Regions from separate parts of the Staphylococcus sp. FSL K6-0223 genome, predicted to be linked through region 2. Evidence: riboswitches for the same ligand, from Rfam matches in the RefSeq annotation. Region 2 holds a riboswitch; the other holds the start of a gene.
The links. A riboswitch is a leader RNA that binds a small molecule or an ion and turns the genes downstream of it on or off. The one in region 2 is predicted to bind manganese.
Positions count from the first base shown of each region.

Region 1 (5,631 bases), on a different contig from region 2:
GTAGAATTTGAAGATCGAGCTGAAGGCATTAAACATGCTATCGAAGTCGCGAATCCAGGTGATACAGTTGTACTTGCTTCTAAAGGTAGAGAACCTTATCAAATTATGCCAGGACACGTGAAAGTGCCACATCGTGACGATTTAATTGGTTTAGAAGCTGCGTATAAAAAGTTTGGAAAATCCAACTATGATCATTAAGCAACTTTCTGAACAAAATGAAATAATCAATGTATATCTATATGAAAATGTGGATCATTCTTATTATATGATAGCTATTCCAGATATGTTTTGGTCTGTAGAATTAAATGTACAACTCAATGAACAGGAAATAAATGAAGAGTTAATAATGCAATTATTTACATTTAAAGAAGAAAGTGAAGCATTGCGTATAGCTTCTCAGTTATCTAAGTGGATAATAAAGGATTTAAAGGAGAATAATGAATGAGTTTAAAAGAAGAAATAGAATCAAGAAAGACGTTTGCTATTATCTCACACCCGGATGCTGGTAAAACGACGCTAACTGAAAAATTATTATATTTTAGTGGTGCTATTCGTGAAGCGGGTACTGTAAAAGGGAAAAAAACAGGGAAATTTGCAACCAGTGACTGGATGAAAGTGGAACAAGAACGTGGTATTTCTGTGACCAGTTCAGTCATGCAATTTGATTATGATGATTATAAAATTAATATTCTAGATACACCAGGACACGAAGACTTTTCTGAAGATACATACCGAACATTAATGGCGGTTGATAGTGCAGTAATGGTTATCGATTGTGCGAAAGGGATCGAACCCCAAACATTAAAATTATTTAAAGTATGTAAAATGAGAGGCATTCCTATCTTTACTTTTATCAACAAATTAGACCGTGTAGGTAAAGAACCATTTGAACTATTAGAAGAAATTGAAGAAACATTAAATATTGACACCTATCCAATGAATTGGCCAATAGGAATGGGTCAAAACTTTTTTGGTATTATCGATCGTGAGTCTAAAACTATTGAACCTTTTAGAGATGAAGAGAATGTATTACATTTAAATGATGAGTATGAACTTAAAGAAGAACACACTATTAGCAATGATAGTGCTTTCGAACAAGCGATTGAAGAATTTATGTTAGTTGAAGAAGCTGGCGAAAAATTTGATAATGAAGCATTATTAAATGGTGATTTAACTCCTGTATTTTTTGGCTCAGCATTGGCTAATTTCGGGGTTCAAAATTTCTTGAATGCATATGTAGATTATGCGCCTATGCCTAATGCTCGTCAGACGAATGAAGAAGTTGAAGTTAGCCCGTTTGATGACGAGTTCTCGGGTTTTATATTTAAAATTCAAGCGAATATGGATCCAAAACATAGAGATAGAATTGCATTTATGAGAGTAGTCAGTGGCGCGTTTGAAAGAGGTATGGATGTGACCTTGCAACGTACCAATAAAAAACAAAAAATCACACGCTCTACCTCTTTTATGGCAGATGATAAAGAAACCGTCAATCACGCTGTAGCTGGAGATATTATTGGATTATACGATACAGGTAACTACCAAATTGGTGATACATTAGTTGGAGGTAAACAAAAATTTAACTTCCAAGATTTACCACAATTTACACCTGAAATTTTCATGAAAGTCTCTGCTAAAAATGTCATGAAACAAAAACATTTCCATAAGGGAATTGAACAGCTTGTGCAAGAAGGTGCGATTCAATATTATAAAACACTTCATACGAATCAAATTATTCTCGGTGCAGTGGGTCAATTACAATTTGAAGTATTCGAGCACAGAATGAAAAATGAATACAATGTAGATGTCGTCATGGAACCTGTAGGTAGAAAAATTGCACGTTGGATTGAAAATGAAGAGGATATTCAAGATAAGATGAACACGTCACGTTCTATTTTAGTGAAAGACAGATATGATAAGTTTGTTTTCTTATTTGAAAATGAATTTGCTACACGTTGGTTTGAAGAAAAATTCCCAGATATTAAACTATATAGTTTATTATAAAAAATGACAATATAAGGTTTAATTTAAAATAATAATAAAGAAATACAATATTTTTAGCTTTAACATTGTTTATATATAACAAATCTGGTTATAATACTCTTAACAAATAAATACCTATGACTTAATGTCAGAGGGGAGTAACTTGAGAATTTGAGGGGCTATATTACTAACATCTTAAATTCAGCATTTTATCGTCATTACGAAGTTGATACTTCCGGTAAAATGAGCAAATTTGCTAAGTGAGACCTTTGCTATGAATTAGCATAGGTCTTTTTATTTGTAAAAAATAAATAAAGGAGCTGTCTTTTCATGGATCCAAGCTTAATTTTACCTTATTTGTGGGTAATATTAGTGTTAGTATTTTTAGAAGGATTACTAGCAGCAGATAACGCGGTTGTAATGGCAGTAATGGTTAAGCATTTACCACCAGAACAGCGTAAAAAAGCATTATTCTATGGTTTACTAGGAGCATTTATTTTCCGTTTTATTGCTTTATTTTTAATTAGTATTATTGTGAATTTCTGGTTTATTCAAGCGATTGGTGCTGCATACTTAATTTTCATGTCTATTAGAAATCTTTGGAATTTCTTCCATAAGAAAGATGAAGAGGAACAAGTTGGGGATGAACATCATTATGATGAAACTGGCGCTGAAAAGAAAGTAAGTGCTGGAAAATTTTGGGCTACCGTATTTAAAGTAGAGTTTGCTGACATTGCCTTTGCAATTGATTCTATGTTAGCAGCAATGGCTATTGCAGTGACACTTCCTAAGATGGGTATTCATTTTGGCGGTATGGATTTAGGTCAATTTGGAGTCATGTTCATCGGTGGTATGATTGGTGTTATTTTAATGCGTTTTGCAGCAACATGGTTTGTTGATTTATTAAATAAATATCCAGGTTTAGAAGGTGCCGCTTTTGCAATTGTTGGCTGGGTAGGTATTAAATTAGTAGTTATCGTATTAGCTCATCCAGATATTGGCGTATTATCAGAAGACTTCCCACATAGTACGTTATGGCAAGCAATCTTTTGGACTGTAATGATTTTATTAGTTGTGATTGGATGGTTAACATCAGTACGAAAAAATAAAAAGAATGCTAAGCATTAGATGTAATCGATACCTTTTGAAGTTTTTTTATAAAAGACTTCAAAAGGTTTTTTCAATTAATAACTATTTGTCAAATATTTTTAGAAAATATTTGACAATCGTTTGCTTATTAACACTAATGATATTAAAATTTAAGTAATATATAAATAAATTAAGATAGATATATAACCACATAAAAGTAAATCATTTTTTAGTGATATATATTGTGATTTCAAGGTTAGGAGTGGGCATCTTTGGATAATGATAAAAAACAAGTGATACCGCGTAGTAAATATGGGCGTAAACGTCACGAATACTTTCATAATGAAGAACGTGAGGAACGTATTGAACGTGAAAGACAAAAGCGTGAACATTTAGCAGAAAAAGAACAGCATCAAGCAAAAGTAAATGAAGAACGTGTCAAAGATAATTTAAGAAAAGCTAGAATTGAGAAATTAACACAAGAAGAAATTCAACAACAACAACATTTAGCTAAGTTAAGATCAAAAAGAGATGCATCAAACACAGCTAAGAAAAATAATAGGCATCATTTAACTCTGCCTGAAGAACAACACCTTAAACAAGAAGACATACATAATGAGGAATTGAAACAGCAAAAACCAATTTCGAGTAATGACTCAAAAAGTGAAAATGAAACGAATAAATCTATAGAACCAACTTATAGTAGATTGAATAAAAATAATGAATCTCGTCCAAAGTCTAAACAAGAAAAAGACAATCAACATAATGATACAATTAAAACACAATCTAAACATCCAACAATCACTGAAGAATCATACACTTCAACTAAGGATAAAGAATCAATCCATACTGAGAAAGAACAAGTTTCAACTCAGCAACGTTCAACTCAAGTAGAACATACTAAGAGTGAACAATCAAAGCACATATCTAATTCTGATAAGAATACGACAGAAAATATATCGGATCAACAATCTCATGAATCACATGAACAATCATCAAATGATACAAAAAATAAAGTCGTTGACTTTTTAAAAGAACATTGGATTAAAATTTTAATCGCAATTGCGTTAATATTAATTTTAGTTTTAGTAAAAGCTATTTTTACTGAACCTTCACAAGAACAACATTCAAATCAAACACATACACAAGATAAGAAGTACACAACAACTATGAAAAACGCTAATAATACTGTCAGATCAGTGGTAACAGTAGAAAGTGACGCACCTAAGAATACTTCAGTTCAAAAAACAAATTCAAAATTAGATAGTGAACTTGGCTCAGGTGTCGTCTACAAAACTGTAGGCGATACTTTTTTTGTATTAACAAATACACATATTGTTGGTGAAGCAGATAAAGTTAAGATTACATATGGAGAGAATAAAAGTATAAAAGGTGACGTGGTCGGAAAGGATAAATGGTCAGATATTGCAGTAGTGAAAGCAAAAATCAATGATAAAAATATTAATTCTATCCATATTGGAAATTCAGATAAATTAGTTTTAGGGGAATCGATATTAATTGTAGGTAATCCTCTAGGAGAAGAGTTTAGAAATACGGTATCAAAAGGGATTATTTCGGGGCTAAATCGGTTGGTTCCTGTTGATTTTGATAAAGATAATAAAAATGATGAATTGATGCAAACGTTTCAAATTGATGCTTCTGTTAATCCAGGAAATTCAGGTGGGGCTGTAGTTAATAAAGATGGAGAGCTTATTGGTATCGTTTCATTAAAAATTAATATGCCAAGTATAGAAGGAATGGGTTTTGCTATTCCCATTAATGAAGCTAAATCAATCGCTAAAGAGCTTGAGAAAAATGGGAAAGTAAATTACCCCAATACTGGAATAGCTTTAGAAAATGTAAATGATTTAAATCATTATGAACGCTCACTTTTAAAATTACCTAATGATATAAATGATGGGATTTTAGTGAAAAAATTAAAAGATGACGGTTTAGGTAAAAAATCAGGTTTAAAAATTGGTGATGTCATTGTAAAATTAGAAGGTAAAACATTAAAAGATAATTTGCAGTATAGACACATCCTGTTTAACCATCGACAAGATTTAAAAACGTTAACGGCTAAAATTTACAGAGATGGAAATATTCAAGATATAGAAATTAATTTGAAATGACATTGAGGTGACAAACTAATGTCTATTTTCAGTAAATTATTCAAAAAATCAACGCCTCAACAAGGTATTGTTTTATATTATTTAATTGCAATTGTCGTTGCATTTTTATTACTCAATTTACCTTTTGTACATAAACCTGGCGTGAAGGTGAGTCCTATAGATACATTGTTTGTAGCTGTATCTGGAATTAGTGTGACCGGTTTAACGCCAGTCAGTATTATTGATACCTATTCATCATTTGGCCAACTTATCATTTTAATTATCTTAAACATCGGTGGCATAGGCGTAATGGCGATAGGTACAGTGTTGTGGGTAGTACTTGGTAAACATATTGGTATGCGCGAACGTCAACTTATCATGCTTGATAATAATAAAGACACAATGAGTGGGACAGTTAAGCTTATTATTGAAATTGTTAAAACCATCA
Region 1 covers NZ_JBBOYX010000001.1:1,732,581-1,738,211, reverse strand. The annotation lists gene MHI13_RS08640 (UDP-N-acetylmuramoyl-L-alanyl-D-glutamate--L-lysine ligase) at 1-198, shown strand, start outside; gene MHI13_RS08635 (YueH family protein) at 188-445, shown strand; gene MHI13_RS08630 (peptide chain release factor 3) at 442-2,004, shown strand; yybP-ykoY riboswitch at 2,125-2,257, shown strand; gene MHI13_RS08625 (TerC family protein) at 2,314-3,111, shown strand; gene MHI13_RS08620 (trypsin-like peptidase domain-containing protein) at 3,345-5,204, shown strand; gene MHI13_RS08615 (TrkH family potassium uptake protein) at 5,223-5,631, shown strand, end outside.
Region 1: it holds a riboswitch for manganese, as region 2 does, so the genes downstream of both, MHI13_RS08625 (TerC family protein) here and MHI13_RS14805 (TerC family protein) in region 2, are expected to answer to the same signal.

Region 2 (5,631 bases):
CATTAGTACAATTTTAGTTAAATTACTAATATTATCAGTTGCACCTAAACTTAAGCCACACGTACCGAATGCTGACATTACCTCAAAAAAGATTTGTATAAATGTCAATTTACCTTGTTCAGTAGCAGCAATAATAATCATACTTACAAAAGTTAGAATTGATGCCATTGTAAATACCGCAAAGGAACGTTGAATATCCATAATATGAATTTCTCTATTAAAGGCTTTGATACCTGTTTTATCAGCAGTATTATTAAAATTAATAATAAAAAGAATAAGAATAGCAAAAGTCGTTGTACGGATACCTCCACCAACCGAACTTGGAGAGGACCCAATAAACATTAATATGCTCATTATAATATTTGTGGCATCACTGAAATGTGACACATCAATTGTTTGTAAACCAGCACTACGTGTAGTCGCAGACTGGAATAATGAATCAAATAGAGCCTGATACCAACTCAATCCCTTGAAGGCATGGTTATGTTCTAATAACAATATAGATAGTACACCGAATACAAATAAAAATAGATATGTAGACGTTGTTATTTTAGTGAATAATGAGAATCTAAAATTAGTTACTCTATTTTTTATGTATGCTTTAAGTTCGAGAAGAACCGGAAATCCAATCGAACCTAAAACAATTAGAAACATAACTATTGTTTGAACAAAATAATCTTTTGCATATGGCACAAGAGATTCTCCCGTTATATCTAAACCACCATTTGTTGTAGCAGAAACCGATACAAACACACCTTGCATAAAAGCGTGTTTTAAATCAGGATTATCTCGATAAAAGTAAAATGCTAATAATAATGCGCCTACAAGTTCAATTACAAATATTGTTCTTACAATCTCTAAAATCAATTTTACAGTACCACTCATCGTGTCTTTATTATTATCTAACATGATAAGTTGTCGTTCTCTTATACCAATGTGCTTACCCAACACTACCCAGAGTAATGTACCGATAGCCATGACACCTATTCCACCGATATTTAAAATAATCAAAATGATTATTTGTCCAAAGGTAGAATAAGTATCGACTATATTTACTGGTGTTAATCCTGTCACACTAATTCCAGAAACCGCAACAAACAATGTATCTATAGGATTAACATCAACTCCATGTTTATGTACAAAAGGTAAATTTAATAATAGAAATGCAACCACAATGGCAAAGAGATAATAAAGAACAATCCCTTGTTGAGGACTTGATTTCTTAAGTAATTGACTTAATATAGACATAAATTTCACCTCAACGTTTATTTCAGTTTAATTTGAATAGTTTTTTCTGTACCATTTCTATAGATTTTAGCTGTTAAAGTTTTTAAATCATCTCTATGGCTAAAAATAATTTGTCTATAGCGTAAATTATCTTCAACGGTTTTACCATCTAATTCTACTATTACATCATCTTTTTTCAACCCTGATTTTTCACCTAAGCTATTTTCTTTAACATCATTAACAAGCACACCATTGTTAACACTTGATGGAAGGTTGGCTTCCTCTCGTTCTTCACTTGAAATATCTGCTACATTTTTTATTTTTATACCAGTGTTAGGGTATTGCACTTTTCCATTGTCTTCTAATTGTTGTGCTATTTTACGTACATCATTAATCGGAATTGCAAAGGCCATACCCTCTACATTTTCCATATCTATCTTCAACGAAATAATACCTATAAGTCTACCATCTTTATCTACTACTGCTCCTCCAGAGTTACCTGGATTAACTGGGGCATCAACTTGAAATGCTTTCATCAACACATCATAACTGTTGTCTTTGTCTATATCCACAGGTACATGACGATCTAAACCTGAGATAATCCCTTTAGAAACACTGCCTTTAAAATCTACTCCTAAAGGATTACCAACTACTAATATTGATTCTCCTAATACTAAGTTATTTGAATCACCTAAAGTTATTGGTTTCATACTTTCATCTGATAACTTAGCTTTTACAACAGCAATATCAGACCATTTGTCTTTGCCAACCACTTTTCCTTCTACAGACTTATTATTATTGTATGTAACTTTCTGTTTATCTTTATCTCCGACTACGTGAGCATTCGTTAAAATATAAATAGAGTCGCCTACTTTTTTGTAGACGACACCCGAACCAATTTCATTATCTGAACCTGATTTACTTTTAGGAATAGTAGTATTATTAGATACATTGTTTTGAACAGTTACTACTGATTTGACAGAGTTATTAGCGTTTTTCATTGTAGTTGTATAATTCTTGTCATTTCCATTAAAAGCACTATCATTAGTATGATCATTTTTATTAACTGTTGTAAATATAGCATTTAATATAAGTAATAATAAGATAATACCTATGATAATTAAAAGTTTTGGCCAGTGTTCTTTAAAGAAAGCAATTATTGCGTTCTTGATGTATTCAAAATTATCATTTTTATTACTCGTTTTTAGAGAATCTTTCTTTGAATATTTATCATTACCTTTGTCATCATCATTTTCCTTATCATCTGAATGATGATTTATAGATGAATATGGCTTTTCTTTGTTTTGTTCAGAATCTAAATGACGCTTATCATTATTTTTTCTCTTATCTGTTATATCATTAGAAGTTTCTATCTGATTATTGTTCTCATAATCACTATCTTTAGTGCTAACCTCTTTTTTATCGGATGTTTCATTTATACTAGACTCTTCTGGTTGAACGATGTCATCATTTTCTTTAGCGGTTTTGTCTTCACCCTCTAAGTCCTTCGGTTGGTTAGTGATAGAATATGGCACTCTTGTTTCTTTATGATTATGATTTACTTGTTTATCTTCAACTTCACTTCGTGGTCTATCCTCTGAAGTTAAATGTGTTTGAGTGTGATCACTTAATTCTTTAGAATTAGAAGATTTTTTGCTCATTGAAGAAGGTTTTAATGCATCTGTTTGATTGGTCTCTTCATGTCTATTTTTTTGCCTTTGATTTGCTATTTCGTGTTGTTGTTGAATTTCTTCTTGAGTTAATTTCTCAATTCTTGCTTTACGTAAATTATCTTTAACGCGTTCTTCGTTAACCTTGGATTGTTGTTTTTCTTTAGCAACTTGCTGTTTTAGAGCTTCTCGTTCACGTTTAATACGTTCTTCTCTTTCTTCATTATGAAAATATTCACGTCGCTTTCGACGATACTGACTACGGGGTATGACTTGTTTTTTATCATTATCCAATTGATGACCCACTCCTATATTCACTTATATTAGTTAAATATGTAAAAATTATTAAATTTTAGTTATTTCTAAGGTTTTCAATACAGTATTATCGAGTTTGATTATAGTTTAAATTTTAATATTTTAACTATAAAACTGCAATGTTCAATATAACAAAGTTAAAAATAAACTCCACTCAAAAGGTTAGATGAGTGGAGCAATGTTTAAATAATAAACTATTTATTCTTCTTTTTGTTTTTAATGACAGAAGTAAACCATCCTATAATCACTAGTAAAATAAGCACTGCCCAGAAAATGGATTGCCATAAAGCACCATGAGGGAATTCTTCTGGTAAAACGCCAATATCAGGATGCGCAAGAACCATTACAACTAATTTAATACCAACCCAACCAACGATGGCAAAGGCTGCTCCCTCTAAACCTGGATATTTATTTAATAATTCAACGAACCAATTTGCAGCAAATCTCATAAGAATGACACCAATCATGCCACCTAAGAACATTACTATAAATTGACCTAAGTCCATTCCACCGAAGTGAATCCCCATCTTAGGTAATGTCACTGCTATAGCTAAAGCAGCTAACATTGAATCAATAGCAAAGGCAATATCCGCAAATTCTACTTTGAAAACTGTGCCCCAAAATGCTTTAGGCCCAACTTTCTTTTCATTTCCTAAATCATCATAGTGATGATCATCACCTGAGTCTTTATGATGCTCTTCTTCTGATTTATGGAAGAAATCCCACAAATTCTTGATAGACATATAGATTAAATAGATTGCACCTGCAGCTTGAATCCACCAGAAGTTCGCAATAATACTAATTAAGAATAAGGCTATAAATCTAAATATAAATGCTCCTAATAAACCATAAAACAATGCCTTCTTACGTTGTTCTGGTGGTAAGTGTTTTACCATTACAGCCATAACTATTGCGTTATCAGCTGCTAATAAACCTTCTAAGAACACAAGCACTAAGAGTACCCATAAATAAGGTAAAATCAAACTTGGATCCATAGTGGACAACTCCTTTATTAAAAAATACAAATAAAGAGACCTATGCTAAATAATAGCAAAGGTCTCACTAAGCAATTGTATTGCCCACTTTACCGGAAGACTTACCTTCGTAATGACGATAAAGTGTTAAATAGTAGTTGCTAATAATTAAAGTTCTACTATCCTCTAGTTACTCCCCTCTGACAAAGTTGTCATAGGTATTCATTTGTTAATAATAGTATACATAGATTGTACAAGTAACACAATCTAAATCGTATCTACTTCGTTTAATATGTTCTTAAAGAATACCCCGTTGTCAATAAAGTTAAACTCAAAACTTATAATAAACTATATAACTTAATATCAGGGAATTTCTCTTCAAACCAACGAGTAGCAAATTCATTTTCAAATAAGAAGACAAAGTTGTCATAGCGGTCTTTCACTAATATAGACCGTGAAGTGTTCATATTATCTTTAATATCTTCTTCATTTTCTATCCAACGCGCGATTTTTCTTCCGACTGGTTCCATTACTACATCAACATTGTATTCATTCTTCATACGGTGCTCGAACACTTCAAATTGTAATTGACCTACAGCACCAAGAATAATTTGATTGGTGTGTAGCGTTTTATAATATTGGATTGCACCTTCTTGTACAAGTTGTTCAATACCTTTATGAAAATGCTTTTGTTTCATTACATTTTTAGCTGAAACTTTCATAAAGATTTCAGGCGTAAATTGAGGTAAATCTTGGAAACTATATTTTTGCTTAGCACCGACAAGTGTGTCCCCTATTTGATAATTACCTGTATCGTATAAACCAATAATATCACCAGCTACAGCGTGGTTAACAGTTTCTTTATCATCCGCCATGAATGAAGTAGAACGTGTTATTTTTTGTTTCTTACTTGTTCTCTGTAATGTTACATCCATACCACGTTCAAAGGCACCACTAACAACACGCATAAACGCAATTCGGTCTCTGTGTTTAGGATCCATATTCGCTTGTATTTTGAAAATAAATCCTGAGAAGTCTGTATCAAATGGACTTACTTCAACATCTTCATTTGTTTGACGAGCGTTAGGCATCGGTGCGTGGTCAACATAAGCGTTTAAGAAGTTTTGAACACCAAAGTTAGCTAAAGCTGAACCAAAGAAAACTGGTGTGAGCTCACCGTTTAGTAACGCATCATTATCAAATTCTTCGCCCGCTTCTTCAACAAGCATCATTTCTTCAATAGCTTGTTCAAAGGCACTATCATTTTTAATATCATGATCTTCTTCTAATTCGTAATCATCATTGAGATGTAATAAATTTTCTTCATCTCTAAATGGCTCAATAGTTTTAGTCGCTCTATCTATAATACCGAAGAAATTTTGACCCATACCCACAGGCCAGTTCATTGGATACGTTTCAATATTTAATGTTTCTTCAATTTCATC
Region 2 covers NZ_JBBOYX010000002.1:807,809-813,439, forward strand. The annotation lists gene MHI13_RS14795 (TrkH family potassium uptake protein) at 1-1,248, opposite strand, end outside; gene MHI13_RS14800 (S1C family serine protease) at 1,266-3,191, opposite strand; gene MHI13_RS14805 (TerC family protein) at 3,407-4,207, opposite strand; yybP-ykoY riboswitch at 4,277-4,397, opposite strand; gene MHI13_RS14810 (peptide chain release factor 3) at 4,525-5,631, opposite strand, start outside.